Regions from separate parts of the Rathayibacter sp. VKM Ac-2803 genome, predicted to be linked through region 1. Evidence: predicted binding sites of a transcription regulator. Region 1 holds the regulator's gene; each other region holds the start of a gene.

Region 1 (7,534 bases):
GCCGAAGAGCCCGTCGCTGGTCAGGTAGACCGTGAAGACGAAGGTGGTGACGACCGCGTTGAAGGCCGAGCCGCCCCAGTCCCAGAGAGCCCAGGCGACGACGGGCCAGCGACGGGTGCGGTCTGTCATGCGATCACCGTAGGGCGCCCGGGTGAACTGCGGGTACCGGGCGGCACCGCTCCCTGAGAGTTGAGCCGACTCCGCTCAAGTTCTACGCCGTCGACTTGACTCGACGGAACAGCTGCGTAAACTTGAGCGTGCGGGGCTCAACTCCCACCGGGTCGATTCCGGCGGGGCCCGAGCCCGCAACAGTCTTCCCGCAGTCCCGCAGTCAACTGAACGGCCCGACGGCCGCTCGCGAAGGAGAAACACGCATATGTCCCGTGCCGTAGGCATCGACCTGGGAACCACCAACTCGGTCGTGGCCGTCCTCGAGGGTGGCGAGCCCACCGTCATCGCGAACGCCGAGGGCTTCCGCACCACCCCGTCCGTCGTCGCGTTCACCAAGGACGGCGAGGTGCTCGTCGGCGAGACCGCGAAGCGCCAGGCCGTCACCAACGTCGACCGCACCCTCGCGTCCGTCAAGCGCCACATGGGCACCGACTGGACCTTCGCGGTCGAGGACAAGAAGTACACCCCGCAGGAGATCTCGGCCCGCATCCTCGGCAAGCTCAAGCGCGACGCCGAGCAGTACCTGGGCGAGAAGGTGACCGACGCGGTCATCACCGTCCCGGCCTACTTCAACGACGCCGAGCGCCAGGCCACGAAGGACGCCGGCGAGATCGCCGGTCTGAACGTCCTCCGCATCATCAACGAGCCGACCGCCGCGGCGCTCGCCTACGGCCTCGACAAGGGCAAGGAGGACGAGCTCATCCTCGTCTTCGACCTCGGTGGCGGAACCTTCGACGTCTCCCTCCTCGAGGTGGGCAAGGACGACGACTTCTCGACCATCCAGGTCCGCTCGACCTCGGGCGACAACCGCCTCGGCGGCGACGACTGGGACCAGCGCGTCGTCGACTACCTGGTCAAGCGCTTCAAGGACTCGACCGGCGTCGACGTCTCGAAGGACAAGATCGCCCGTCAGCGCCTCAAGGAGGCCGCCGAGCAGGCCAAGAAGGAGCTCTCCTCGAGCACCTCGACGAGCATCCAGCTGCCCTACCTCTCGCTCACCGAGAACGGCCCCGCGAACCTCGACGAGACGCTCACCCGCGCCAAGTTCGAGGAGCTCACGAGCGACCTGATCGAGCGCACCCGCAAGCCGTTCACCGACGTCATCGCCGAGGCCGGAGTCAAGGTCGACGACATCGCGCACGTCGTGCTCGTCGGCGGCTCGACCCGCATGCCGGCCGTGGCCGAGCTCGTCAAGAAGCTCACCGGCGGCAAGGAGCCCAACAAGGGCGTCAACCCGGACGAGGTCGTCGCCGTCGGCGCCGCGCTCCAGGCCGGTGTCCTCAAGGGCGAGCGCAAGGACGTCCTGCTCATCGACGTCACGCCGCTCTCGCTCGGCATCGAGACCAAGGGAGGGATCATGACCAAGCTCATCGAGCGCAACACCGCGATCCCGACCAAGCGCTCCGAGACCTTCACCACGGCCGACGACAACCAGCCGTCCGTCGCGATCCAGGTGTTCCAGGGCGAGCGCGAGTTCACCCGCGACAACAAGAACCTCGGAACCTTCGAGCTGACCGGCATCGCGCCCGCCCCCCGCGGGATCCCGCAGGTCGAGGTCACCTTCGACATCGACGCCAACGGCATCGTGCACGTGTCCGCGAAGGACAAGGGCACCGGCAAGGAGCAGTCGATGACGATCACCGGCGGCTCGTCGCTGCCGAAGGACGACATCGAGCGCATGGTCCGCGAGGCCGAGGAGCACGCGGCCGAGGACAAGGCCCGCCGCGAGGCGGCCGAGATCCGCAACAACGCCGAGACCCTCGCCTACTCGATCGACAAGCTGATCAAGGAGAACGAGGACAAGCTGCCCGAGGACGTCAAGACCGAGGTGCAGGGCGACGTCGACGCGCTGAAGACCGCGCTCGCCGGCGACGACGACGCGGCCGTCAAGACCGCGTTCGACGCGCTGAACGCCTCGCAGACCAAGATCGGCCAGGCCATCTACTCGCAGCAGTCGGCCGACCAGGCCGCCCCTCAGGACGCCCCGGCCGAGGACGAGAAGAAGGACGACGAGGACATCGTCGACGCCGAGGTCATCGACGACGACGAGCCGAAGGACACGAAGTAACGATGGGCAAGCACAACCTGCCGCACGACGAGGGCACACCCGAGGAGCCCACCGAGGGCACCGGACCCGCCGACGGGACCGAGGCGGCCGCCGCCGCCCAGGACTCCGAGGGACTGATCGAGGCCGAGGGGCCCGACGTCGAGACCAGCCTCTCCGACGCCGACCTCTCGTTCCTCTCGGGACAGTCCGACGCCGAGACGCTCGCAGCGGAGCACCTCGCCGACCTCCAGCGGGTGACCGCGGAGTACGCGAACTACCGCAAGCGCACGGAGTCGAACCGCCAGGTCGAGAAGGAGCGGGCCATCGGCGACGCGGTGAAGGTCATACTGCCCGTGCTCGACGACCTCGATCGCGCCGAGAAGCACGGCGACCTGGCCGAGGGCGGGCCGTTCACCGCCATCGCGCAGAAGCTGCGCGGCGGGATGGAGAAGCTCGGGCTCGTGAAGACCGGCGCCGTGGGGGATCTGTTCGACCCGAACATCCACGAGGCGATCTTCCAGCAGCCCACTCCCGGCGCCGAGACCTCCACGGTCGCCGACGTCGTCGAGTCGGGCTACTACCTCGGAGGCTCGCTGCTGCGGGCCGCCCGGGTGGTCGTGGCCGTCCCCGCCGACTGACCCACCTCCGCACCACCGCGAGGGACCCCGCCCGCCAGGCACTGCAGGGCGGCCGGGGTCCCTCGCACCACACGACACAGGAAGAGGCGCATGGCCAGCCAGGATTGGTTCGACAAGGACTTCTACAAGGTCCTCGGCGTGCCCAAGGACGTGTCCGAGGCGGATCTGAAGAAGACCTACCGCAAGCTCGCCCGGCAGTTCCACCCCGACTCCAACCCCGGGGACGCCAAGGCGGAGGCGCGGTTCAAGGAGATCAGCGAGGCGTACACCGTCCTCTCCGACACCGAGCAGCGCAAGGAGTACGACCAGATCCGCGCGATGGGCGGCGGCGCCCGCTTCACCGCGGCCGGCGGCCAGCCCGGCGGCTTCGACGACGTCTTCGGCAACGTGTTCAACCAGGCCGGCGGTCGCTCCACCTACAGCACCCAGCAGGGCCCGCCCGCGGGCTTCGAGGACATCCTCGGCGGCATGTTCGGCAACGCCGGCGGCGGCCGCTTCGGCCAGCCGAGCGGCGGGTTCCGCGGCTTCGGCGGCCCGCAGAAGGGCGCCGACGTCACGGCCAGCACCACCATCGACTTCCGCACCGCCACCCGCGGCGACACCGTGCAGCTCCAGACCGGCGAGGGCCGCGCGCTCTCGGTGCGCATCCCCGCCGGAGTGGCCGACCAGCAGAAGATCCGCGTGCGCGGCAAGGGCCGCCCGAGCCCCGACGGAGGCGAGCCCGGCGATCTCGTGCTGACCGTCGCCGTGCGCAAGCACCCGGTCTTCGAGCGCGACGGACTGAACCTCCGCGTGAACGTGCCCGTCACCTTCGTCGAGGCCGTCTTCGGTGCGACGATCGAGGTGCCCACCCTCGGGGGCGACCCCGTGAAGCTCCGGGTCGCCCCCGGCACGCCGAGCGGCCGAGTGCTGCGCGTGAAGGGCCGCGGAGTCGCGACGGGCAAGGGCACCGGTGATCTGCTCGCGGTGATCCAGGTCGCCGTCCCCGACCACCTCTCCGCCGCCGCCAGGGACGCCCTCGAGGCGTTCGCGGCCGCCGAGCCGGGGGAGAACCCGCGCGAGGACATCCTGGAGAAGGCCCGCTACTAGGGTCCGACCCGCCAGCAGGGTCCGATCCGCCGACGAGAGGCTGGGACGTGGACGAGAACACCCCGGTCTTCGCGATCGCGGTCGCCGCCGACCTCGCGGGGATGCATCCGCAGACCCTCCGGCAGTACGACCGGCTGGGCCTCGTGCGCCCGACGCGGACGGCCGGCAAGTCGCGCCGCTACTCGATGCGCGACGTCGTGCAGCTGAGGGAGGTCGCGCGACTGTCGTCCGAGGGCGTGTCCCTCGAGGGCATCGCGCGCATCCTGCAGCTCGAGAACCAGGTGCAGGCGCTCTCGCAGCGGGTGCGCGAGCTCGAGGGCGCGCTCGCCGACGAGCTCCTCAACCGGCCCGGCCGCCGCGTGTTCGCCGCGGGCCTCGAGGGCGACGTGGTCACCCTGCGCCACGGGACCCGCGCGCAGCGCCGCACCGAGGTCGTCGTCTGGCGGCCCCTCCCTCGATCGCACGACAGCGACACCGACTCCCCATGAGGGGGGTACGCTGACCTGACGTCCGGCAGAGCAGCCGCGGCGTCCGCTCCGTCCGCCACGGTGCGGCGAGACGGAGGAGGCCCCGTGAACGACGAGCGCAGTGCGAACGAGCACGACGACGACCGGGCCGCCGACGACGAGAGGGCACCGGAGAAGCGCGCGCCCGTCGTCCCCGACAACGGCTACACCCGCGAGGAATACGCCATCCACGCCACGCGCAGCGAGCTCCCGCTCTTCTCCGACGCTCTCTCCGGCCGTCGCGACGACGCCGAGTGGCTGTCGTCGCTCAAGGGAGTCCTCGGCGGAGGCAAGCCGGACGCCGCCGCCTCCGCCGCGGAATCCGCGATCGAGCGGCGTCGCCGCCCGGCGGACGATGCCGGAGCCGCTGACAACGCCTGAACCCCGCGCGGTCAGTCGCGCGCGTGCGACTCGACCAGCACGCCGCCGACGCGGCCGCCGGACACCCGGCTGAGGAACTCCGTGCCGAACGGCACCGCGCCGAGCAGGGTCCGCGCCCGCACGCGCTCCTCGTCGGAGTAGCCGAGCACGATGTACAGGCCCACGACCGCGATCGCGGCGATCGTCGCGACGCGCGCCGGGATCTGGTCGACGACTCCGCCGCCCCCGTCAGCCGGCTCGGCCAGGGTGACGCACATCAGGAAGATGGTCGCGTAGACCGCGAGGTGCCGGTGGGCGCTCTGCCAGGGGCGCGAGAGCGCGGCGATCGGCAGGATCCACAGCGCGTACCAGGGGTGGATCGCGGTCGACGCCGTGACGAACGCCAGCAGTGCTCCGGTCAGCCGGGCCAGCGGATCGATCGCGCGCTTCGAGAGCAGGAGCGCGGCCGCGACACCGGCCGCGACGGCGAGGGCGAGCACCTTCACCAGGGTGATGGCCGCTCCGGGATCGTGTCCGGTCAGCTCGACGGCGCTCGACACGACGACCGTGACGAACGACATCGGCGCGTACCAGTGCAGGATCGATCCGGGCACGACCATCGCCACGACCCAGCCGACGCCGACGCCCGCCGCCAGGCCGATCGCGACGACCAGCGCGAGCGCGCCGGCGCCGGTCCACGCCCAGAGCCGCACCCGCTCGCGCAGCGTCGCGTCGTGACGGAGCCAGAGCAGCGCGAGCACGGGCAGGGCGATGACGGCGACGGGCTTGACCGCGATCGCGGCGCCCATCAGCAGCACGGCCGCCACGCGGCGATCGGTGTGGCCGTAGTAGAGCGACGCGAGGATCAGGGCGAGCATCACGGAGTCGTTGTGGCCGGCGACGACGAAGAGCACCAGGGTCAGCGGGTTCGCCACGATCGTCCACGCGGTCAGCGAGGTCGAGAGGCCGCGGAGCCGCGCGAGGCGGATCGCGTAGACGGCCAGCACCGCGACTCCGGCGACCGAGAGCGCCCGCAGCATGGCGATGGACAGCTCCGGCGAGGTCCAGCCGGCCAGCTGCACGGCCGTCTTCTCGGCCAGCAGGTACAGCGGGCCGTACGGGGTCGGCGTGTCGGCCCAGAGCGGATCGACGCCGAGCGCGAACCAGCCGGGGAGGGTCGCGACTCCGTGCGTGTAGGGGTCGACGCCCTGGGTCATCAGGCGGCCCTGCGCCACGTACGAGAACATGTCGCGGCTGAACAGCGGAACGGCGACGAGCAGCGGTGCCGCCCAGGCGAGGGCGGCGACGAGGATCGCGCGGAGCGAGCCGGGGCGCCCGTCGAGCGCGACCGAGCGCAGCCGGAGCCACGCGACGAGCAGGAGCACTCCGCCGCCGACCACCGCGATCGCGCTGAGCTCGGTGAGCCAGCCCGTCGCGCGCATGGTCGAGATCAAGGGCCAGTCGCGGAGCGATGAGTCGCGCGGGAGGAAGCCGACCCCGAGCGATCCGACCAGGATCGCGGTCGAGGCGAGCGTCCCCATCGCGAGCGGAGCGACGTGGCCGGCTCGGAGGAGCGACCAGCGCGAGCGCCGCGAGGCAGCTGCTCCCGAGGGGCCGACCCCGTGGAGTCGTTCCGTCGTCCCCCGAGATGCCGCCATTGTCCACACGCTAGGCGAGCGCTCTCCGAATCCGGTGGACGGGCGGTGAACGCCCGACCACGAGGCTCTCAGGAAGTGGTCGGCTGCGGTGCGGGCTCGGCGAAGCGGAGCTGATTGCCGAAGGGATCGATCAGGTCGAGCGCGTAGCCGAACGCCGATCTCGTGATGCGGGGATTCAGGTACGGGTACGCCTTCGCGTCGAGCTCGGCGTGCAGCTCGCGGACTCCGCGGAGGGCCAGGTGCACCGCGGCTCCGGGGCTGCCGTCGCGGTGGTGCTCGCTGAGGTGCAGCCGGAGCCCCGAGCGCGACACCTGCAGGTAGAGCGGCGAGTCGCGGCTCGCGCGGTGCTCCCAGTCGACCGCGAAGCCGAGGTAGTCGACGTAGAACTCGCCCGCCTTGGCGACCGAGAAGATGCGCAGGATCGGCACCGCCGCCTCCATCCGCACCGGCTCGAGCCCCCGGGCGTCGTCGCTCCCCGTCCTGTCCCTGGCGCGTCGTCTGGTCTCCACGGCACGAGGGTATCCGGCCTCGGAGGTCGCCGCCGCCGACGGCGTCAGTCGACGAGGTCGAGGGCGCGGAGCCTCTCCAGCGTCGCGACGCCGGCGGGCGGGCAGCGGTGGGCGTCGGCCGTGCCGATCCAGTGCAGGGAGTCGATCTCGCCGGTCGGGCGCGGTTCGTCGGCCAGCTCGGCGGCGAACACCGTCATGTGGACCTCGCGTCCCTCCGGCTCACCGTGCGCCTGCTCCCGAACCGTGAAGAGCTCGTGGAGGCGGGTCGGTGACGAGCCCAGCTCCTCCTCGGCCTCGCGCGCGGCCGCCTCGACGCCGCTCTCGCCCGGGTCGACCTTGCCGCCCGGAAGGTAGACCACCTCGCGCCCGCGTGCGACGACCATGAGGACCCTCCGGTCACGGATCACGGCGACGGCGGAGACGAGGAGGGGCGGGAGGCTGCTCATCCCGCCATCATGCCCGCGGCTACCATGGTCGGACACCAGAAGGACGCGCGCAGCCGGCGTGCGCCAGGGCCCCGTGCGCCCGAACAGCTGAGGAGCTCCCCGTGGCAGAA
Region 2 (7,534 bases), 3.1 Mb from region 1:
CCAGCCCTCCTCCGCGGCGGTGTCGTCGAGCGTCGCCACGACCCACGGGCCGCTGATCATCGAGCCGGTCTGCCCCGAGACGAGGTAGGGCTGCGCGTCGAGGAACTGCGGGGTGTCGGGCGAGGAGACGCCGGAGGAGAAGAAGGAGGCGTTGAACTCGGCCGCCGCGATCATCTCGGGGCTGTCGAGCTGCCACTCCGAGCCGTCGTCGCTGAGCAGGTCGGCGCCCGCCTGGTGCGCGAAGGTCGCGAGGGTCTGGCCGTTGTAGGTGTCCCAGCCGACGTCGGCGCCGTAGCCCGACTCGGCGCCGCCGGCCTCGAGGCCCTGGAAGAACGGGAGCGTCTCGTCCCAGGTGGTCGGGGCGGTGACTCCGCCGGCCTCCGCGAAGTCGGAGCGGTAGATCAGGACGCGCGTGTAGGCGTACCAGGGCACCGAGTAGGTGGTGCCGTCGTACTCGCCGGCGTCCCAGGAGCCCTCGAAGAAGCTGTCGGAATCGACCAGGTCGTCGGGCACGGGGGCGAAGGCGTCGGAGGCGAGGAACTGCGTCTGCGCCTCGGTGTAGAGGAACGCGATGTCGGGCGCGGTGCCGGCGGCGACGGCGGTCTGCAGCTTGGTGTTGTACTCGTCGGAGGGCACCAGGGTCACCTCGAGATCGAGGTCGGGGTTCTCGGCCTCGTAGTCGGCGAGGACGGTGTCGAGCTGCTTCGCGTCGCCGTCGGGGGCCCAGAGGGTGACGGTGCCGGTGGCGGCGGAGTCGTCGACGGTGAGGTCGGCGGAGGCGGCGGCACCGGAGTCGGAGCCGCGGCCGCAGCCGGCGAGCGCGAGGGCGGTGACGGCGAGGACGCCGCCGGTGAGGAGGAGGCGGGAGCGGTGCGGGGCGGTGCGCGTCATGAGGGCTCCTGTTGTTGTGCTACTTCGTAGCGGAAGTGGAGGGAGGAGTCGCACGCGATCCGCGCGGTCGGCGGAGTTATGCGATGTTGTAGCGAAACTGCCTCGAGAAGAACCCGGCCGCAGCCGGGTCGTGTCCGACGGTAGACGCCGCCTGTTTCGGCGGCGTTTCCCGCGGGGCACGTTCTGATGACGTGGGCTGCGGGGCGCGGCTCCCCCTCACCGATCGAGTGGCCCGCGCAGCGGGCGTATCGAGATCCACCGGCGTCGGAAGGCGCGGCGTGCAGACCACCCGTCTGAAGCGGGCGGGTCTCGATACGTCCCTGCGGGGCTACTCGACCAGCGTGCTCGGGCGCACGAGGGTCGGGATGGCACGGCGCTCGATACGCCCCTGCGGGGCAGGCTACGGGCGGACGAGCGTCTTGATGGCGCGGCGCTCGTCCATGGCGGCGTACGCCTCCGCGATCTCGTCGAGGGGCAGCTCGAGGTCGAAGACGAGGCCCGGCTCGATCGCGCCGCTCAGCACGTCGGGGAGGAGCTCGGCCATGTAGCCGCGGACGGGCGCGACGCCTCCGTTGACGCCGACGTTCGAGCCGAACATCTGGCGCACGGGCAGCTCGGGGCCGCCGTTGGGGACGCCGACGTAGCCGACCATGCCGCCGGGGCGGGCGGAGTCGAGGGCCTGCTGCATCGACTCCTTGGTGCCGACGCACTCGAGGACGCAGTCGGCGCCGATGCCGCCGGTGAGCTCGCGGACGGCCGCGACGCCCTCGTCGCCGCGGGTGTCGACGATGTGGGTCGCTCCGAAGCGCGTGGCGAGGGCCTGCCGGGAGGCGTGCCGCGACATCGCGATGATCGTGGTCGCGCCGAGGCGCTTCGCGGCGAGCACGGCGCAGAGGCCGACCGCTCCGTCGCCGACGACCGCGACGGTCGAGCCCGCCGAGACTCCGGCCGAGACGGCGGCGTGGTGACCGGTGCCCATCACGTCGGCGAGCGTCAGCAGGCTGGGGATGAGGGCCGGGTCGGGATCGGTCCCGACGCGGAAGAGCGTGCCGTCGGCGAGCGGAACGCGCACCTTCTCGCCCTGTGCGCCGTCGGCGAAGCCCTGCTCGCCGACCTCGGTGCCCCACCAGCCGCCGGTCAGGCACGAGGTGGAGACGCCGTTGGCGCAGTTGGCGCAGGTGCCGTCGCAGATGTAGAACGGCGCGATGACGAAGTCGCCCGGGGCGATGTCGTGCACGTCGTCGCCGACCGACTCGACGACTCCGACGAACTCGTGGCCGATGCGGTGCGCCTCCTTCGTCGGGGTCACGCCGCGATAGGGCCACAGGTCGGAGCCGCAGACGCACGCCGCCGTGACGCGCACGATCGCGTCGCGCCCGGTCGAGAGCACGGGGTCGGGGACCTCCTCGAGTCGGATGTCGCGCTCGCCGTGGATGAGTGTTGCTCGCATGGGGACTCCCTGGTCGGAGAGGTGGATGGGGTGCCTCCACGCTACGCCGGAGGGGCGACGGACGAGGGCGGGGCTGCGGCGGCGCTCACGGGGGCGCCTCCTCCCAGCCGTCGCTGCCGACGACGACGTGCGCGAGGAAGCGCAGGCCGCACGCCTCCGCCCCCTCGATCAGGGCGCGGGTCGCCGCGCGGTCGGACGGCAGCACGTGGGCTTCGCCCGGGTGCGAGTGCGCGAGCGCGACGGTGGCGGCGCCCCGCGCGAGGACCTCGGCGAGCACGCCGGAGACGGGGAGGTCGGCGTGCGCGGGCGGCCCGTCGGCGAGGGTCAGCACGTCGCGCACGGCGCCGGCCTCGGTGAGCGCGACGGCGAGGACCGTCTCGGCGGGGCGGGCGGCGAGAAGGGGCGTCACGAGGGCGGCGAGGGTCGCGGCGTCGAGGACGCGGGCGGTGCGGCCGACGCGGTTCATCCTCCGCCGCAGCTCGAAGGAGGCGACGATGCGGCAGGCGGCGACCTCGCCGATGCCGCGATGACGGACGAGATCGGCGACCCCGGCCCGCGAGACAGCGTCGATGCCGCCGAAGCGCGCGAGGAGCTGCTGGGCGACGACGGTCGCGTTGGCCCCTCTGACGCCGGTGCCGATCAGGATCGCGAGGGTCTCCGCGTCGGTCAGCGATGCGGCTCCGTGGGCGCGCAGCCGCTCGCGCGGGCGCTGCTCGGGAGCGAGATCGGCCATGCGGGGACTCGCGGGCGGCACGAGAGGAGGAGGCATGGGCGCGACGCTACCGACCCGCGCTCCCCGCCGATCCGCGGATCCTCGCAGCTGTGGACGGATCGCCTCCTCCCCCGCCCTGTGGAGGAGCGCCGCCCCGTCGAGTCCGCAGGTACGCCGAGTACTCGAGAGTTGCGGTAGTCGAGCGCGACTACCGCAACTTCTGAGGAACGGGCGGAGCCGGCGGCCTACGCCGCGGCGGCCAGCCCGGCCGACACCGTGAGCGCGTCGCCGTCGTCGGCGACCTCGACCAGCACCACGTCGCCGTCGCGGATCGAGCCGTCGAGCAGCGCCGTCGCCAGCTTGTCGTCGATCTCGTGCTGCATCAGGCGGCGCAGCGGCCTCGCCCCGTACTGCGGGTCGTAGCCGCGCTCGGCCAGCCACCCGCGCGCGGCGGGCGTCACCGCGAGCTCGAGCCGCCGCTCCCCCAGGCGGCACGAGAGCCGGTCGACGTAGAGCGACACGATCTCGCCGAGCTCTGTGCGGTCGAGCGCCTGGAAGATCACGATGTCGTCGAGGCGGTTCACGAACTCGGGCTTGAAGGCCTGGCGCACCATCTGCTGCACCGCCTCCTCCTTCTGCGACCGCGACAGGGTCGGGTCGATCAGGAACTGCGAGCCGAGGTTCGAGGTGAGGATCAGGATCGTGTTGCGGAAGTCGACCGTCCGCCCCTGCCCGTCCGTCAGCCGGCCGTCGTCGAGCACCTGCAGCAGGATGTCGAACACCTCGGGGTGCGCCTTCTCGACCTCGTCGAGCAGCACCACCGAGTACGGGCGGCGCCGCACCGCCTCCGTCAGCTGACCGCCCTGCTCGTAGCCGATGTAGCCGGGAGGGGCGCCGACGAGCCGCGAGACGGCGAACTTCTCGCCGTACTCGGACATGTCGATGCGCACCATCGCCTTCTCGTCGTCGAAGAGGTGGTCGGCGAGCGCCTTCGCCAGCTCGGTCTTGCCGACACCCGTCGGGCCGAGGAACAGGAAGGAGCCGGTGGGCCGGTCGGGGTCCGAGATGCCCGCTCGGGTGCGGCGGACCGCGTCCGACACCGCGGACACCGCCTCGTTCTGCCCGATGAGGCGGCGGTGCAGCTCGGTCTCGAGGTGCAGCAGCTTCTCGGTCTCGCCCTGCAGGAGGCGGCCGACGGGGATGCCGGTCCACGCGGCGATGACGGCGGCGATGTCATCGGCCGTCACCTGCTCGTTGACCATGCGGCCCTCGACGGGCTCCTCCTCCTTCTCGGCGGCGGCGAGCTCGCGCTCGATCACCGGGATGTCGCCGTAGAGCAGACGGGAGGCGCGCTCGAGCTTGCCCTCGCGCTGGGCGCGCTCGGCCTCGATCCGCAGGGCGTCGAGCTTGTTCTTGAGGTCGCCGACGCGGTTGAGGGAGGCGCGCTCGCGCTCCCAGCGCTGCTGCAGCTCGTCGAGCTGGGCGCCGCGGCGGGCGAGATCCTCGCGCAGCTTCTCGAGTCGCGCCTTCGAGGCCTCGTCCTTCTCCTTCTTCAGCGCGAGCTCCTCGAGCTTCAGCCGGTCGACGGAGCGGCGCAGCTCGTCGATCTCGACCGGTGCGGAGTCGATCTCCATCCGCAGACGCGACGCGGCCTCGTCGATGAGGTCGATGGCCTTGTCGGGCAGCTGGCGGGCGGTGATGTAGCGGTTCGAGAGCGACGCGGCGGCCACGAGCGCGGCATCCGCGATGGCGACCTTGTGGTGCGCCTCGTAGCGCTCCTTGAGCCCGCGGAGGATCGCGACCGTGTCCTCGACGGTCGGCTCGCCGACGAACACCTGCTGGAACCGGCGCTCGAGGGCCGCGTCCTTCTCGATGTACTGGCGGTACTCGTCGAGGGTGGTCGCGCCGATCATCCGCAGCTCACCGCGCGCCAGCATCGGCTTGAGCATGTTCGCCGCCGCGACCGAGCCGTCGCCGCCGCCCGCGCCCATCAGGGTGTGCAGCTCGTCGATGAAGGTGATGATGCGGCCGTCGGAGTCGTTGATCTCCTTCAGGACGGCCTTGAGGCGCTCCTCGAACTCGCCGCGGTACTTCGCGCCGGCGATCAGCGCCGAGAGGTCGAGGCTGACGAGGCGCTTGTCCTTCAGGCTGTCGGCGACGTCGCCCGCCACGATCCGCTGGGCGAGGCCCTCGACGACGGCCGTCTTGCCGACGCCGGGCTCACCGATGAGGACGGGGTTGTTCTTGGTGCGGCGCGTGAGCACCTGGCTGACGCGCCGGATCTCGGCGTCGCGACCGATGACCGGGTCGAGCTTGCCGCTCGCCGCGATCGCTGTGAGGTCGACGCCGTACTGCTCGAGGGCGGACTGCTCGCCCTGCTGACCGGCCTGCATCTGGTGATCTCCTCCGTGGTGATCGAAAGTTGAGTTCGACTGACTCAACTTTACCGCGCGTGGCTGTATTCCCGGGCGGAGACGCGATTCCCGCCGGTGCGCACTCAGGCCGTGCGGAGCTCGCCGCCGCGGAGCGTGCGCAGCGCCTCGCGGAGGACCACGCGGAGTCGCGGCTCGCCGATCCCGGTGAGCGCGGCGATCTCTGGCTGCGTGTAGCGGCCGGCTGCGGCGAGGAGGAGGAGCTCGCGGTCGGGGCAGCTCAGGCCGAGCACGTCGTCGCCGAGCGGGCGGCGGGCGAGGCCGCGCGCCGAGCCGAGCGTCTCGCAGAGCACCTCGAGCAGCCAGAGCACGGGCCGATCGGAGGCGGCGCCGTCTCGAGCGCGCCGCCAGACCTCGGTGAACGCCTCGGTGCAGAGCCGGTCCCGAACGGTGGGGTCGGTGTGCACGGTCGCGACGGAGGCGGCGAACAGCGGAGCGAAGCGGTCGTAGAGCTCGGCGAACGCGGCTCGGTCGCCCGAGGCCACGGCCCGGAGGAGGCGCGACGCCTCCTCGACCGGTGCCGGGCAGCTCTGCCCGTCGATCTCTGCACTCACCTGCTCAGCGTGTCACCGAGACGAGGACGGCGGGACCGCTTGCGCAGATCGACGGACCCGGGTAGCACCCGCGATCGGGTGACGACACCGAGACTCCGGGTCGAGACGCGTTCACAACCGAGGAGGAGAGGGGCCGAGACCGCGCTGCGGGGTCGATCGCCCGCCTCCGCCTCGGTTCTGCACGCCGGAGAGGTCAGAGGCGCGGCCAGCGCGCCCGCGCGAAGCAGAACACGCCGTACGCGATCAGTCCGACCGCGACTCCGCTGAGCAGCGGCACCCCGAACGGCAGCTCGACGAGCGACTTCAGCGCCTCGTCGAGCCCGCCCGCCTGGGACGGGTCGTGCTGCACCGCGGCGAGGATGACGAGCACCCCGAGGACCGCGAGGACGACGCCCTTCGCCGCGTAGCCGACGATGCCGAGCCAGGTGACGACCGTGCCGGTCGTGCCCGCAGGCGTCGCGATGTTCTTCAGGAACCTCTTGGTGACTCCGCGGTACACGAAGACGCCGCCCACGACGAGGATCGCGAGTCCCACGATCACGAGGAGCACCACGCCGCCCGGCGCCTGGAGCACCTGCGCGCTCGCGCTCTCGGACGACTGCGACGAGCTCGAGCTGCCGCCCATCGCGAAGCGGAGGGTCGTGACGCCCAGCGCGGCGTAGACGATCGCCTTGGCCGCCTCCTTCGCGCGCTTGCCCCAGGTCTCGGCGGCGCTGTCGCCGGGCGAGACGAGGAAGACCTCGAGGACGCCCCACAGAGCGAGTCCGAGGAGGCCGATGGCGCAGACCCACAGCACGACGACTCCGCCCGGCTGCGCGGCGAGGGCGCTGAGGGCGCCGGTCTGGTCGGCCTCGCCGCCGCCTCCGCGCGCGACTCCGAGCGCGATGCCTCCGATGAGGAGGTGCACGAGTCCGTTCGCGGCGAAGCCGAAGCGCGCCAGTGTGCGCACCGCCGTCGAGTCCTGCGCCTCGTTCGCCGTGCGCTTGGCCTGATGTCCCGCCTGAGTATTCACAGGCTGGACCGTATCCGTTTCCACATCCCCGCACAGCCCCCTTGCACCCCGTGCTCAGCGCTGTGCGGCGGATGCGGCGCCACCCGGGCACCGGTGGTCACCGGGTTGTCCACACCTCTCCACAGGGTTATCCACACCTGTGGACGGGGGTAGCAAGGTGCACCGGGGAACCCTGCACCGCTGAGGGAGCCGACCCGCGCGGGCGGCCTGGTCGGCCCGGGGTTCCCTCGCCGCCGAGCCTGCGGCCGGCCCGGCTCAGACGTCGACGGCGTGGACCAGGCCGTCCTGCACGCTGCCCAGCCAGTCGTAGACGCTGCGGATCGCGGCGGCGTTCTCACCCTCGGGCTCGACGTCGTCGGTGTCGACGATGCCGAGGCGCACCGCGAGGGCGAGCCGCATGTCGGTGAGCGCGCGGAGCCAGGAGAGGGCCGGGCCGGGCTCGAGCCGGACCGCGACCTCGCCGAGCCCGGCGAAGATCCGACC
Region 3 (7,534 bases), 2.1 Mb from region 1:
GACCCGGAGGTCCTCGCGGCCGACCCGTCCTACAGCGCCATCAACCTCAGCACCGACAAGGCCTACGGCGGCTCGGCCGGCATCCAGCCCGGATCGACCTACAAGCTGTTCACTCTCGTCGACTGGCTGAAGGAGGGGCACAGCATCAACGAGTCGGTGAACGGCACGAGGACGACGACCTGGGGTACCTTCACCGACTCCTGCGAGGCCGGCGGCACCGTGACCAGCCCCTCCCCCGGTACGCGCAACGACGAGGGCGGGAACGGCCAGGTCGGCACTCCGGTGACCTTCACCAAGACCTCGCTCAACACCGGCTTCGTGGCGATGGCCCGCGAGCTCGACCTCTGCGCGATCCGAGACACCGCGGCGGCGATGGGAGTCGTCCAGGGCAGCGACGGCGAGCTCGAGCACAACCCGTCGTCGGTGCTCGGCACCAACTACGTCTCTCCGCTCTCGATGGCGGGCGCCTACGCGACGATCGCGTCCGGAGGCATCACCTGCGACCCGATCGCGATCGACCGGATCACCGACGCGACGGGCGCCGATCAGCCGGTGCCCCCCGCGAACTGCCGGCAGTCGATCGACCGCAACGTCGCCGCCACTGCCGCGGTCGCGCTGCAGTCGACCTTCACCTCGGGCGGCACGGCGACCGCCTCGCGCACGCCCGACCGCGTCCCGCTGATCGGCAAGACCGGTACGACCGACGACGCCGTCGCCACCTGGATGACCGGGGCGAGCACCCGCGTCGCGACGGCCGTGGGCGTCTTCAACATCCAGGGCGACGCCAACCTGCGCAGCCGTCAGTACTTCTTCGACTCCGGATCCTCCGCCACCGCGCGGCACCGCATCTGGCCCGTCGTTATGGCGGCCGCGAACGCGAAGTACGGCGGAGAGGCGTTCCCGGAGGCTGATGGGTCGCTCCAGGTCGTCCCCAAGATCGAGATCCCGGATGTGACGGGGCTGGCTCTCGCCGACGCGAAGGCCAAGCTCGCGGCCGCCGGCTTCAGCGTCGTCGACGGCGGGGCCGAGGCGAGCGACGCCGCGGTCGGAACGGTCACCCGTCAGGACCCGTCCGGCTCCGCGCAGGCGGGCTCCGGCATCACCGTCTGGACCAGCAACGGCAACCAGAAGACGGTGCCCGACGTCGTCGGACAGGACCTGGAGGCGGCGAAGGCCGCGTTCGGAGCCGCCGGCTTCGCGAGCATCACGCTCTCGTGCACCGAGGATCCGAAGGCGCCGGACACCGGGCAGGTGACGGGCCAGGATCCGGCCGGCGGCTCCTCCGTCGCCCCCGATGCGGCCCTGAAGGTCGCCGTCTCGGCGAAGAAGTGCCCGTAGCCGCCACCTCCGGCTCGTGAGACCGCGTTCGGCTCGCAGGATCCTCGGATTGCTGCGAGCCGAACGCGTTTCTGGGAGCCGGAGGTGCTCGCCGGAGCCGTTGCCGCCCCGGGGGCTACTGCCCGCGCCCGCGGATCGCGCCGACGATCGCCACCGTCGCGAAGTGCACGAACATCCCGAAGATGCCGAAGCACGCCAGCGCTCCGCTCGCGTCGGCGTAGGGCCGCTGCGCGTCGGTCATCGAGCCCGGGGTGACGACGTCGAGGGCGAAGAAGCCGATCGCCAGGCCGAAGCAGACCAGGCTCAGCCAGAACAGCGACCGGATCGCCCGACCCACGGGGTCGTAGTAGCGCGGATTCGACATCGGGCCTCCGGTTCTCGTGCCCTCCGTGTCTATCCGCCCGCGCCCTCCCCCGCAACGCATTGCGCTCGGCCCGTCCGAGTGGACATGAAGAAGCCCCGACCCGCTCTCCAGGAGCAGGCCGGGGCTTCCCGAGCAGGCTACGCCGCCAGCGGCAGGCGCGCGGCCGAGGTGACGACCAGCTCGCCGCCGACCGCGTCGACGCTCACGGCGCCTCCGTCGGTCACGTCGCCGCTCACGAAGAGGTCGGCGATGCGGTCGTCGACCGAGCGCTGCACGAGGCGGCGCAGCGGGCGCGCCCCGTACTGCGGCTCGTAGCCGTGCTCGGCCAGCCAGTCGATCGCGGCCTCGGTGACCTCGAGCGAGACCTCCCGCGAGGTCAGGCGCGCCCGGGTCGCGTCGAGCACGATGCTCACGATCTCGCGCAGCTGCTCGCGGCCGAGGCGGCGGAACAGCACGATCTCGTCGATGCGGTTCAGGAACTCGGGGCGCATGGCCTCGCGGAGACGTCCCATCACGCGGTCGCGCAGGTCCTTCTCCGAGGCGAAGCCCTCGGCGGAGTCGTCGCTGTGCGCGACGAAGCCGAGCGCTCCCGACCGCGACGCGAGGAACTCCGACCCCAGGTTCGAGGTCATGATGATCACCGTGTTCCGGAAGTCGACCGTGCGGCCCTGGCCGTCGGTCAGGCGTCCGTCGTCGAGCACCTGCAGCAGCAGGTTGAAGACGTCGGGGTGCGCCTTCTCGATCTCGTCGAACAGCACGACGGAGTAGGGGTTCCGCCGCACGCGCTCGGTGAGCTGGCCGGCCTCGTCGAAGCCGACGTATCCGGGAGGGGCGCCGATGAGTCGCGCGACCGTGTGACGCTCGCCGAACTCGCTCATGTCGAAGCGGATCACCGACTGCTCGTCGGCGAAGAGCGACCCCGCGAGCGTGCGCGCGAGCTCGGTCTTGCCCACGCCCGTCGGACCGAGGAAGAGGAAGGATCCGACCGGACGCGACGCGTCACCCAGCCCGGTGCGGCTGCGGCGCACGGCGCGGGCGACCGCGGTGACCGCGTCGTCCTGGCCGATGACGCGCTGGTGCAGCTCGGTCTCGAGGTGCGCGAGACGGTCGCGCTCCCCCTCCGTCAGCCGCGACACCGGGATGCCGGTGGCGCGGGCGACGACCGCGGCGATCTCGGTCTCGCCGACGATCGCCTCCGGAGCGACGTGCCCGGTGGCCGCCGCGAGCTCGGCCTGCACCGCGGTGATCTCGTCGCGCAGTCGCGACGCCTCCTCGTAGTGCTCGCCCGAGACGGCGGCGTTCTTGGCGCCCTCGAGCGTGGCGAGCCTCTCGAGCAGGGCGGCTGTGTCGACTCCCGCACCGAGCTTCAGGCGGAGGCGCGCCCCGGCCTGGTCGATCAGGTCGATCGCCTTGTCGGGCAGCACCCGATCGGTGAGGTAGCGGGCCGACAGCTCGACGGAGGCGCGGAGGGCCTCGTCGGTGAAGGTCACGCGGTGGTGCTCCTCGTACGCGGGGCGGAGGCCGTGCAGGATCGCCACGGCGTCCTCGATGCCGGGCTCCCCGACGCGCACGGGCTGGAAGCGGCGCTCGAGCGCCGGGTCCTTCTCGATCGTGCGGTACTCCTTCAGCGTTGTCGCGCCGACGAGGTGCAGCTCGCCGCGGGCGAGGCGGGGCTTGAGGATGTTGCCCGCGTCCATGCCCCCGTCACCGGCACCACCGGCGCCGACGACGGTGTGGATCTCGTCGATGAAGACGATCAGCTCGCCCGCGTGGGCGGCGATCTCGTCCATCGTCGTGGTGAGGCGCTCCTCGAAGTCGCCGCGGTAGCGGGTGCCCGCGAGCATCGCCGGCAGGTCGAGCGAGACGACGCGCTTGTCGCGCAGCTGCTCGGGGACCTCGCCCGCGACGATCGCGCGCGCCAGGCCCTCGACGATCGCGGTCTTGCCGACGCCGGCCTCACCGACCAGCACCGGGTTGTTCTTGGTGCGGCGGCTGAGGATCTCGACGGTCTGCTCGATCTCGTCGGCGCGGCCGATCACCGGGTCGAGCCGGCCCTCGCGGGCGAGCTCGGTGAGGTCGGTGCCGAACTTGTCGAGCATCGGGGTCTCGGAGGCGGCTGCGGCGGGCTCCTCCTGTGCGACGCCCGCCGAGACGGTCTCGCGCATGCCCTGCGTGAGCGCCTCCGCGGTCACACCTGCGCGGGCCAGGACCTGCCCGGCGGGCGCGTCCTGTCCGAGGACGAGCGCGAAGAAGACGTGCTCGGGTTCGATGTAGGTCGAGCCGCTCGAGCGGGCCACCTGGTAGGCGTGGAAGAGGGCGCGCTGGGCGCTGTTCGTGATGGTGGCGGCGTTCTGCGAGGCGCCGGCCTCGGAGGCCTGCGGGAGACGCGCCTCCGTGGCGGTCGCGATGGCGCCCGGGTCGACCCCGATGCGCCGGACGGCCTGAGCGACGGCCTCGTCGTCGACGAGGACGCGCAGCACGTGCAGGGCGTCGAGCTCGGTCTGGCCGCGCTCGAGGGCGAAGCGTCCTGCGGCCTGCAGGATGCTCTGAGTGCGAGCGGTGAGGAAGCGGCTGAGGTCGATCGACCGAGCCGCGCGAGCACGCTCGCCGTCGAGGTAGCGGGCGAGGAAGTCGTCGAACGAGCTCGCTCCGGCCTCGTTGAAGTTGTCGGGCACCAGTCCTCCTGAAGAGTTGAGTCGGTTACGCTCAAGTTCAACGCAGGGGTCGCCGTCCTATTCCCGGAGCGTGCTGAGACCTGCCGGCGAGCCCCACGAGACGCCACTTCGGTGCGTGTCCGCCGGCGTATCGCCTGCGCGAGTGGCATCTCGCGACGCTCAGCGAGAGTCGTACGCTGTGGGCGTGGAGCTGGAGTTCGAGGGGGTCGTCGTCTTCTGGCGGGGGCCGGCGCCGTGGCACTTCGTCAGCGTGCCGGGCGAGCAGGCGGAGGCGATCGCCTCCGTCGCCGCCCACGTCACCTACGGCTGGGGCATGATCCCCGCGACGGTGACTCTCGGCGCGAGCACGTGGACGACGTCGCTCTGGCCGAAGGACGGCGGCTTCCTCGTGCCGCTCAAGACCGCGGTGCGCCGCGCGGAGGACGTCGAGGTCGACTCCGCGGTGCGCCTGCGGCTCGTCATCGCGACATGAAGAAGGAGGCACGGACCCTGTCCGGTCCGTGCCTCCTCGTGCGCCGACGCGCTTCTTCTCCGGGGTGGGAGCTCTAGGGGACGATGTGTCCTGCCGCGCGGAACAGCTCGTACCACTCCGACCGCGTCAGCGGGATGTCGGAGCCGAGGGCTGCATCGCTCACGCGCTGGCCGTTCGTCGTGCCGAGCACGACCTGCATGTTCGCCGGGTGGCGGGTGATCCACGCCGTCGCGATCGCGATCGCGGGAACGTCGTACTGCTTCGCGAGCCGGTCGATGACCGCGTTGAGGTCGGCGAACTCGGGGTTGTCGAGGAAGACGCCCGTGAAGAACCCGCTCTGGAACGGCGACCACGCCTGCACGGTGATGTCGTTGAGGCGGCAGTAGTCGAGGATGCCCGCGTCGCGCATGACCGACTGGCCCTCGGCGAGCATGTTCGACGCGACGCCCTGGGCGATGATCGGCGAGTGCGTGATCGACAGCTGCAGCTGGTTGGCGACGATGGGCTGGTTCAGCGACTTCTTGAGCAGCTCGATCTGCAGCGGCGTCTGGTTTGAGACGCCGAAGTGCTTGACCTTGCCCGCCGCGTGCAGCTCGTCGAAGGCGCGAGCGACCTCGTCGGGCTCGACGAGCGCGTCGGGGCGGTGCAGCAGGAGCACGTCGATGAAGTCGGTGCGCAGCGCCTTCAGCGAGCCCTCGACCGACTCGATCAGGTGCTCGTACGAGAAGTCGAAGTACGGGCCGTCGCCGACGATGCCGGCCTTGGTCTGCAGCACGATCTCGTCGCGCTCGCTCGGTGTGAGCGCGAGGGCCTCGGCGAAGCGCTCCTCGCACTGGTGCAGCGAGTTGCCGTAGACGTCCGCGTGATCGAAGAAGTCGATGCCGGAGTCGCGGGCGGTGCGGACGAGGTCGCGGATGGCGTCGTCGGTCATGTCGGGGATGCGCATGACGCCGAGGACGACGTTCGGGGAGTCGAGGCCGGAGGCGCCGAGGGGGACGTGCTTCAAGGGAGTGCTCCTTCGTTGGATACCTCGTCCACGGTAGGCGCGGCGCCTGGGTGGCGTCCAACAGTGGCTGCGGGTGCGATTCATCCGGCGGAGTGGTGAATCGCGGCCGTGTCGACGACCAGCAACGGCGGTCATCGCGAGACGGCCCCCAGAACTAAGGCCTGGAAGCAGGATCTGCCAAATTCTGCGGCTTCGGTTCGTCTCAGCCTTAGTTGTGAGCACCTTGCCGCGCACACCGGGCGGTGGAAGGCTGCCCGCATGACGATCGAGGTGCGCCCCGCCACCGTCTTCGACGACCTGGCGACGATGAACGGCCCGAAGCGGCCCGACGCGAGCGTGTGCTGGTGCCTCAGCTACCGCCTGCTCTCCTCCACCGAGAACAACTCGCTCCGGGGTCCGGCCCGCGGCGAGCGGATGCGCGAGCTCGTCGCGCAGGACCCTCCCCCCGGCGTCCTCGCCTACGACGGCGACGAGGTGGCCGGCTGGGCGGCCGTGCATCCGCGGTCCGACACCAGCTACGCGAAGAACCGCAAGATCCCGCACGTCGACGACCTCGACGTCTGGACCGTCTGGTGCATCCGCGTCCGCCCCGGCTTCCGCAAGCGCGGGATCTCGCACGCCCTGCTCGCCGGCGCCGTCGACTTCGCCCGCGCGCACGGCGCCCCGGCGATCGAGGGCTACCCCGTCGACAACGCCGGCGCGAGGGTCGAGCAGACGATGGCGTACGTCGGCACACGAGCTCTCTTCGAGCGGGCCGGCTTCGAGTACGCGGCAGACACGACGTCGGTGCTGGCCGGGTTCCCGCGCGTGGTGATGCGGCTGCCGCTTCACCGCACGATATGACAGTCGACCAGCTAGACGATCGAGACCTGCGGTGTTAGCCTCGTCGGGTCGCCACAAAGAGGAAATTTTTGAGGCGTATTGCTGTTGGACAGCAGTAGGCCGGCTAGCGCGAAACGAGGGGCACGGATCAGTGATCCGTACCCCTCAGATTCTTGATTCTTAGGTATCTACACCGTTGATCTAGGCCGCTGCAACGGCTGGTTCAACAATGTGCCGGAAGGCGCATTCTCCCTTTCGATCAATGCAGGGCGGGAATGTGGCTCCCTGACTGAAGCGCGTCACTTCGCCGTACTGGTCAGCCCACAGTCCCGGCTCAGGCACGCGCTGGCCGGTCTTCCACGTGTCTCCCGGCCCCTTCGGCCGGTGTCGTCCAACAGTCATGTTAGAAGTTCCAATCTTTGTTTCTAAATAAATGTGATAATCCTATTCAAGGGTTTTTCACCGTGCGTGGTGGCCCACGCGAATGAGGGGCGGCCTCGCTGACATTATGTCTAGCGAGGTCGCCCCTCATTTTTGTGCCTCCATTGGGCAAGCGGTGCATGCGCTTAGAAGTCCCAGTCCTCGTCCTCGGTGTTCACGGCCTTGCCGATCACGTAGGAGGAGCCGGAGCCCGAGAAGAAGTCGTGGTTCTCGTCGGCGTTCGGCGAGAGGGCGGACAGGATCGCGGGGTTCACGTCGGTGGCCTGCTTGGGGAACATCGGCTCGTAGCCGAGGTTCATCAGGGCCTTGTTGGCGTTGTAGTGCAGGAACTTCTTGACGTCCTCGGTCAGGCCGAGCTGGTCGTAGAGGTCCTGCGTGTACTGCGCCTCGTTGTCGTAGAGCTCGTAGAGCAGCGA
Region 4 (7,534 bases), 340 kb from region 1:
CTGTCGGCGAGGGCGGAGCGGTCGGCATCGAGTTCTGAGAGGATATCGTTGCTTTCCATGATGGAAAGTCTATGCATCGCTTTCCACTTCGGCAACTGATGTGTTCGAGGCCCGTACTCCGCCGTCAGAGGAGGCGGATACGATGGTCGGCGTGAATCGAGCAGGAGCGGGCGCCGACGTCAGGATCGGGCCGAACGACGTCCTGCGGTTCGTCCTCGAGCTCTTCGCGCTCGCGACGTTCGGGATCTGGGGCTTCACCGAGTGGGCCCTGCCGCTGAACATCGTCTTCGGGATCGGCGCACCCGTGCTCGCGGCGCTGGTCTGGGCGCTGTTCCTCTCGCCGAAGGCCGTGCTCGCGATCGACGTCTACGGCCGCTCGCTGATCGAGCTGCTGGTCATGGGCGCCGCGGCCGTCGCGTGGCTCGACATGGGCCAGCCGATCGTCGCGATCGTCTTCGGCGTCGTCGCGGTCGTGTCCGGAGTCGTCGCCGGGCGTCGCGCGGTCGCCTGACGCGTACCGTCTCCGGCCGCGATCTCGGGCTCGTCGAATCGGCTTCGGCTCGCGGAATCCAGCACTTCTGACGAGCCGAACGCGATCCAGCGAGCCGGACCTCCGGACAACCGACCTTCCGGCGACCTCCGGCTCGTCGAATCCGGTTCGGCTCGCGGAATCGCGCACTTCTGACGAGCCGAACGCGATCCTGCGAGCCGGAGGTGCTTCGGCGCCGCTCCCGCACGCGAACGGCCGCCCCGCGGCTCCGGTGGGAGCGCGCGGGGCGGCCGTCGTGCGCGGGCGGAGGCTACTCCGCGGCGGCTCCCTCACGCAGCGCGAGGGCCCGGCGACGGACGCCGGAGATCAGCAGTCCCGCGCCGATCAGCGCCAGAGCCGCGGCCCCGAGCAGACCGCCCTCGAATCCGGTGGAGGGCAGCCCTCCCGAGCCGCCGCCGTGGCCGGGTGCACCCGGTCCGGTGGTCGGCGTGGACGTCGGCGCAGGACCCGCGGTGGGTCCGGCGGTGGGCGTCGCGGTGGGCTCCGGGGTGCCCGTCGGCTCCGGGGTCGCCGTCGGCTCGGGCGTGCCCGTCGGCTCCGGAGTCGCGGTCGGCGTGGGAGCCGGCGTCGCCGACTCCGTCACGTCGACGCTCACCAGAGTCGCGAGACCCGAGTCGGAGTAGGCGACCCGCCCGAGGTACTGCGCGGGGCCGGCCAGGTCGCTCCACGAGATCGCGTAGCTCGTGGGCTCGCCCTGCACCGCATCGATCACCGCGGGCTCGGTCGTCAGCGCGCCGACGCCTCCCTCGGGGGTGACGACGAAGCTGCGCAGGTCGAACGTGACCGTGGGCTCAGCGCCGACCGCGTAGATGTCGGCGGTGACCCGGTAGGTGCCCGCCTCGGGCTCCGCGAGGTCGACGCGCTCGTCGGCGGAGGCGGTCGCCGAGACGGCCTGCGAGACCGGCTCGCCCGCCGCGTCGAGCAGCTCGACGTAGAGGTCGAGGTCGGCCGTGTCGTCGATCGAGTCGAGATCGAAGCGCGCGAAGTCCGCGCCCTCCGGTACGACGACGTCGGTGATCAGCGTCGTGCCCGCCGGCAGGGTGCCGGAGTGGCCGTCGGCCGCCGTGGCGTCCTCGGCGAGGACCCCCTGCGCGAGTCCGGTCGTCGACAGCGGCAGAGCGCCGTCGATGCCGGGCGTGATGGTCGCCGTGGTCGAGCCGGTCGAGCCGGAGCCCGAGACCTCGTACGGCGCGTCGAGCAGGACCGGCCGCACGGCGACCGGGCTGCGGACCTCGTGCTCCGCGCTCGACCACGTCAGGTAGCCGGTCGCGAACTCCGAGAGCTCGGCGTCCTCCGTGGTGAAGGTGACCGTGTACTCGGCCGTCTGGCCCGCTCCGGTGAAGGAGAGGGTGGACGGCGACACCCCGGTGTCGACACCGGGGATGTCGAGCGACGCGGTGTACGTGCCGGGAGCGGTCGAGGTCACCGTGCGGGTGACGGTCTGCGTTCCGGCCAGTGCGCCGATGGCGATCGAGGCCTGGTTGAGGTCGGACGGGTCGATCGCCTCGATCGGGTCGATCGCGGGATCGGGGTCGAACACGTAGCCCGCGCCCTTGAGGAACGCGATCCAGTCGCTCGGACCGCTGTCGTAGATCAGTCCGGGGTCGAGGAAGGCGGTCGGATCGACGTGACCGGCGCCCTGGGCGAAGACGTCCTCGGAGGCGTTCCCCGACTGGTCGACGCTGTCGTAGGAGGTCGTCATCATGGCCGACTTGACGGCCGACGGCGACGCGTTCGGGCTCGCGCCGAGGATCAGCGCGGCGAGCCCCGCGATGTGCGGCGACGACATCGAGGTGCCGGACTCGAACGCGAAGGCGGGATCGTCGCCCTCGGCGTTGAAGCTGTCGGCCAGGATCGCGACGCCGGGCGCCGTGAGGTCGGGCTTCAGCACATCGCTTCCGTCGGCCTCGGCCGGTCCGCGCGACGAGAATCCGGCGACCTGGGGCACCGCGATCGCGATCCCGGAGGTGTTGCCCTCGCTGAGCGTCACGGTCGCGCCCGGGGTGGACGCGTAGGCGGTGATGGCGTCGTACGCCTCCGAGTCGATCTGGATGCTCGGGACCGAGTGGTCGTCGACGTGCAGCGCATTGGGGAACGGGTTGAGCAGCAGCATGCCGATGCCGCCCGCCCGCTCGACCTCGGCCGACTTGGACACGCGGGCCGTGACGCCCGCGGTGCAGGCGACGACCTTGCCAGAGACCTTCGCGGGGTCGAGGGTGCCGGTCTCGCAGATCTCCGGAGTCTCGGCCCCGGCGAGGACGACGTCCGCGCTGTTCACGAGAGGGCCGGTGACGTCCTCGTGGACGGTGATCGATCCGCCGGGGAACGCCTGGCCGTCACCGAGGGTGGCGGTGGCCGTGTAGGTCGGGATCGAGGAGGCGGCGACCGTCGTGTACCACGGCGAGGCGTGGTCGAGGGTCGAGTCGCCCGGACCGGAGTTGCCGGCCGAGGCCGCCACGAAGACACCCGCGGCGGCGGCGTTGAGGAACGCCTCGTCGATGAGCGTGAGCGTGGAGGTGGCCGAGCCGCCGCCGATCGAGAAGTTGATCACGTCGACGCCGTCGCTGGTCGCGGCGTCGATCGCCGCGAGGATGCCGGGGCCCGAGCAGAAGTCGTCGTCGTCCGTGCCGTCGACGTCGCCGTTCCAGCAGACCTTGTACGCGGCGACCTTCGCCGCGGGAGCGACGCCCGAGATCGAGCCGTAGTCGTAACCGTCGACACTCGCGTCGACGCCCGCGTTGCCGGCGGCCGTCGAGGCGGTGTGCGAGCCGTGGCCGTCCGCGTCGCGCGGCGAGAGGTACTCGGGATTGTCGGGCGAGCCGGCGGGCTCGGAGTCGCCGAGGAACCAGCGCGCACCGATCAGCTTCTGGTTGCACTCCTCGCCGGTCCACTGCTGCGACGCGTCGGCGCCGCTCACGCAGGCGCCGACGAAGTCGCTGCCGTCGGACTTCGGGTAGGTGACGGTGGTGCCGTTCGTGAAGGGCGCGGCTCCCGGAGTCGTCGCGAGCGGAGCGCCGGCGAACGACGGGTTCTCGGGTGCGATGCCGGAGTCGATGACGCCGACCACGACGCCCGCGCCGGCCTCGTCGATGCCGCCGAGCTCGTTCCAGACGCCGTCGGGGCCGTCGAGGCCGAGGAAGCTCGTCGAGGGCTCCTGGCCGGTGTCGGGGACGGGGATCCCGGAGGCGGTCGGGGCCTGAAGCGTCGTCGGCTGGACCGCGCGGTCGAGGGTGAGGTCCTCGATCTCGCGCACCTGGGCGACGTCCTTGCGGTTCGCGAGGCGGCTCGCCTGCGCGCCGGTCAGCTCGGCCGAGAAGCCGTTGAGCGTGACCGTGTAGTGGTAGCCGATCTCGGCATCGACGGCGGCGGCGACGTCGTCCTGTCGCCGCTCGAGGTGCGCCGAGTAGTCCTCGACGGGGGCGGACCGCGCCTGCAGCTGCGATCCGGCGTCGGGAGCCGTGCGGGCGAAGCGGGCGTCGGTGCCCTCGTAGGTGGCCGCGGCGGGCTCGACCAGAGTGACGACGTAGTCGCCGTCGTCGAAGCTCTGCAGCGACGACAGGCCGCCGACGAGCGACGCGCTCCCGACGACGGGAGCCGCGGACGCCGCGGTGGAGGCGAACGCGGCCGAGGCGGCGACACCGAGCACAGCGAGCCCTGCCAGGATCCGCCTCTCGGTTCGACGAACGGGTGGACGGTGGGAGGGGTGGATCGGCAATCGATGTCCTTACTCACAATCGCTGGGAGCCGGATCGGCTCCCGCACTGAATCGACCCTACGAACTGGATCGCTCGGCTCTGTTACGAACAGGTAACGAAGTCACCGGATTGGGGACGAGGACAGTTGGCACTCTCCCGGGTCGAGTGCTAAATTCCTGGCATTGAGTCACTTCGACTCAACTCTGGGAATTGATCCGTTGCACGACTGAATGGAGTGATTTCGATGGCCGTCACCTACGACCCGATCCGCGAGCTCGACCGCTTCGCCTCCGCCCTCTTCTCGCCCGGCCAGGGCCCCCGCCGCATGCCGATCGACCTCTACCGCGACGGCGACCACTACGTCCTCACGGCCGACCTGCCCGGTATCGACCCCGGGTCGGTGGACGTCGACGTCGACGGCCAGCTGCTCACGATCCGCGCCCAGCGCACGGTGGCGAGCGGCGAGGACGTCACCTGGATCACCCGGGAGCGCCAGTCCGCGACCTTCGTCCGCCAGCTGAGCCTCGGCCAGGGCGTCGACACCGAGCGCATCTCGGCGTCGTACGACAACGGCGTCCTCTCGGTGACCATCCCCGTGAGCGAGAAGGCCAGGTCGCGGAGGATCGAGGTGGTCTCGAGCGCGAGGCCCGAGCAGGTCCGGCTCAGCGAGTCGCGCTCCGAGTGATCCGCTCCGCGATCGAGGGCCCGTCCGCTTCCGAGCGGCGGGCCCTCGGTCGTTCCGGCCCGGGGTGCGAGCGGCCGCAGCCCTATGTTGGGAGGATGTCCGCTCCCACGCCCGACGCCGCCGTCGGAATCCTGCTCCCCCGCGACCTCCCGGCCGCCCAGGTCCTGTCCTACGCCCGACGCGCCGAGGCGCTCGGCTTCGACGAGCTGTGGGTGGTCGAGGACCTCGGCTTCCGCGGCGGGATCGCGCAGGCCGCCGCCGTGCTCGCGGCGACCGAGCGGATCGTGGTCGGCATCGGCATCCTCCCCGCCGCCGCGCGCACGGCCGCCTTCACCGCGATGGAGCTCGGCACCCTCGCCGAGATGTTCCCCGGTCGCCTCCACGCCGGCATCGGCCACGGCATGCCGCACTGGATGCGCGGCCTCGGCGTGTGGCCGCAGAGCCCGCTGACGCTCCTCGAGGAGCAGTTCGACGCGATCCGCTCGCTGCTCGCCGGCGAGGAGACGACCCGCGCAGGCCGGTACGTGACGCTCGACGGGCTCCGCCTCGAGTCGCCACCCGCCGTCGCTCCCCCGCTGCTGGCGGGAGTGCGGGGACCCAAGTCCCTGGAGCTCGCGGGCAGGATCGCCGACGGCGTCGTGCTGGCCGAGCCGGTCACTCCGGAGTACATCACCGCCGCCCTCGAGCGGATGGCGACGCCCGGACGAGTGGTCGCCTACAACGTCGCCGCCGTCGACGACGACTCTGCAGCCGCGCGGGCGCAGGTGCGCCCCGGTCTCGAGTGGATCGGCGAGCCGGACTGGGCGCCGCATCTCGCCCCGCTGCCCTTCGCCGACGAGTTCGCGCGCCTGCGCGAGCGGAGCGCCGACCGAGCCTCCTTCGTGCGCGACCTGCCGGACGAGTGGGTCGACCAGCTGTCGGTCGTCGGCACCCCCGACGCCGCCCGGGCCAGGATCGGCGAACTGCACGCGGCCGGCGCGTCGAGCGTCGTGCTGATGCCGACGGGCGCCGACGCCGGCGCCGCGATGGAGGCGCTCGCCCGGGCGCTCTGACCCGGGTCGGGCTCGCAGAAACGGCTCCGGCTCGCGGAATCGGAGGATTCCCGCGAGCCGGAGCCGTTCTGACGAGCCGGAGGTCAGGCCGACATGCGCGCCTTGAGGTTCTCGTCGAGGGTCGCGAGGAACTCCTCGGTCGTCTGCCAGGCCTGGTCCGGTCCGACGAGGAGCGCGAGGTCCTTCGTCATGCTGCCGGACTCGACCGTCTTGATGACGACGTCCTCGAGGGTGAGCGAGAAGTCGATAAGCTCCTGGTTGCCGTCGAGCTTGCCGCGGTGGGCCAGTCCGCGGGTCCACGCGTAGATCGAGGCGATCGGATTCGTCGAGGTGGGCTTGCCCGCCTGGTGCTGGCGGTAGTGGCGCGTGACCGTGCCGTGCGCCGCCTCCGCCTCGACGACGCTGCCGTCGGGCGTGGAGAGCACGGAGGTCATCAGACCGAGAGAGCCGAAGCCCTGCGCGACCGTGTCGGACTGGACGTCGCCGTCGTAGTTCTTGCAGGCCCAGACGTAGCCGCCCTCCCACTTCATCGCGGAGGCGACCATGTCGTCGATCAGGCGGTGCTCGTAGGTGAGGCCCGCGGCGTCGAAGCGCTCCTTGAACTCGGTCTCGAAGATCTCCTCGAAGATGTCCTTGAACCGGCCGTCGTAGGCCTTGAGGATCGTGTTCTTCGTCGAGAGGTAGACCGGGTAGTTGCGGGTCAGGCCGTAGTTGAGCGACGAGCGGGCGAAGTCGCGGATCGAGGCGTCCTGGTTGTACTGGACCTGCGCGATGCCGTCGTCGGGAGCCTTGTAGACCTCGAACTTCATCGGCTCGGAGCCGTCCTCGGGCGTGAACTCGACGGTCAGCGTGCCCTTGCCCTTGAAGACGAAGTCGGTGGCGCGGTACTGGTCGCCGAAGGCGTGGCGGCCGATGATGATCGGCTTGTTCCAGCCGGGCACCAGGCGCGGGATGTTCGAGATGATGATCGGCTCGCGGAAGATGACGCCGCCGAGGATGTTGCGGATCGTGCCGTTGGGCGACTTCCACATCTTCTTCAGGCCGAACTCCTCGACGCGCGCCTCGTCGGGCGTGATGGTCGCGCACTTGACGCCGACGCCGTGCTTCTGGATGGCGTGCGCCGCGTCGATCGTGACCTGGTCGTCGGTCTGGTCGCGGTACTCCATGCCGAGGTCGTAGTACTCGAGGTTCACGTCGAGGTACGGGTGGATGAGCGTGTCCTTGATCTTCTGCCAGATGATCCGCGTCATCTCATCGCCGTCGAGCTCGACGACGGTTCCCTCAACCTTGATCTTGGACATTGCTCTCCCATGGTCTCGATGCAACCCCGCTCCTGCGCGGGACGGGCGGCTGCGCGGCCGCTCCGGATGGCCTCCGCCAGCCTACCCGAGGGCGGAAGTGTCTCGATGTCGAGAGAGTTCGCCGATTCGGGGCGCTCCCCCGATGACGGTCCGTGCGCCGTCGTCCTGGCGGAGGATGACTGCCCCGGATCGGGCCGCTAGATTGACCGCATGAGTGCACTCCGCCTGGAAGAGCTGTCGGCCTCGAACAT

What was found. The regulator HspR, encoded in region 1, represses chaperone genes until heat shock. The targets are predictions, from matches to a motif close to AAGTTGAGTCNNNNNGACTCAACTT.
Region 2: a site for HspR is predicted at 5,473-5,497, ahead of GRS96_RS03385 (ATP-dependent Clp protease ATP-binding subunit). Genes of this name have one in related genera too.
Region 3: a site for HspR is predicted at 4,391-4,415, ahead of GRS96_RS07770 (ATP-dependent Clp protease ATP-binding subunit). Genes of this name have one in related genera too.
Region 4: a site for HspR is predicted at 4,425-4,449, ahead of GRS96_RS16185 (Hsp20/alpha crystallin family protein). Genes of this name have one in related genera too.

The regions. Positions count from the first base shown of each region.
Region 1 covers NZ_WUCD01000001.1:3,790,958-3,798,491, reverse strand. The annotation lists gene GRS96_RS17870 (MFS transporter) at 1-129, opposite strand, end outside; gene dnaK (molecular chaperone DnaK) at 377-2,239, shown strand; gene GRS96_RS17860 (nucleotide exchange factor GrpE) at 2,242-2,856, shown strand; gene GRS96_RS17855 (DnaJ C-terminal domain-containing protein) at 2,947-3,945, shown strand; gene GRS96_RS17850 (heat shock protein transcriptional repressor HspR) at 3,993-4,433, shown strand; gene GRS96_RS17845 (hypothetical protein) at 4,518-4,832, shown strand; gene mptB (polyprenol phosphomannose-dependent alpha 1,6 mannosyltransferase MptB) at 4,844-6,469, opposite strand; gene GRS96_RS17835 (glyoxalase superfamily protein) at 6,538-6,978, opposite strand; gene GRS96_RS17830 (NUDIX domain-containing protein) at 7,023-7,424, opposite strand; gene GRS96_RS17825 (glycine--tRNA ligase) at 7,526-7,534, shown strand, end outside.
Region 2 covers NZ_WUCD01000001.1:729,838-737,371, reverse strand. The annotation lists gene GRS96_RS03400 (extracellular solute-binding protein) at 1-891, opposite strand, end outside; gene GRS96_RS03395 (zinc-dependent alcohol dehydrogenase family protein) at 1,292-2,341, opposite strand; gene GRS96_RS03390 (JAB domain-containing protein) at 2,427-3,110, opposite strand; gene GRS96_RS03385 (ATP-dependent Clp protease ATP-binding subunit) at 3,299-5,446, opposite strand; gene GRS96_RS03380 (hypothetical protein) at 5,551-6,039, opposite strand; gene GRS96_RS03375 (DUF1206 domain-containing protein) at 6,233-7,051, opposite strand; gene GRS96_RS03370 (DUF2017 domain-containing protein) at 7,307-7,534, opposite strand, start outside.
Region 3 covers NZ_WUCD01000001.1:1,653,381-1,660,914, reverse strand. The annotation lists gene GRS96_RS07780 (transglycosylase domain-containing protein) at 1-1,338, shown strand, start outside; gene GRS96_RS07775 (hypothetical protein) at 1,454-1,702, opposite strand; gene GRS96_RS07770 (ATP-dependent Clp protease ATP-binding subunit) at 1,840-4,377, opposite strand; gene GRS96_RS07765 (DUF1905 domain-containing protein) at 4,562-4,849, shown strand; gene GRS96_RS07760 (aldo/keto reductase) at 4,923-5,855, opposite strand; gene GRS96_RS07755 (GNAT family N-acetyltransferase) at 6,114-6,698, shown strand; gene nrdF (class 1b ribonucleoside-diphosphate reductase subunit beta) at 7,244-7,534, opposite strand, start outside.
Region 4 covers NZ_WUCD01000001.1:3,454,227-3,461,760, forward strand. The annotation lists gene GRS96_RS16170 (hypothetical protein) at 1-59, opposite strand, end outside; gene GRS96_RS16175 (YrdB family protein) at 152-511, shown strand; gene GRS96_RS16180 (S8 family serine peptidase) at 801-4,196, opposite strand; gene GRS96_RS16185 (Hsp20/alpha crystallin family protein) at 4,490-4,930, shown strand; gene GRS96_RS16190 (LLM class flavin-dependent oxidoreductase) at 5,026-5,982, shown strand; gene GRS96_RS16195 (NADP-dependent isocitrate dehydrogenase) at 6,066-7,283, opposite strand; gene GRS96_RS16200 (GNAT family N-acetyltransferase) at 7,494-7,534, shown strand, end outside.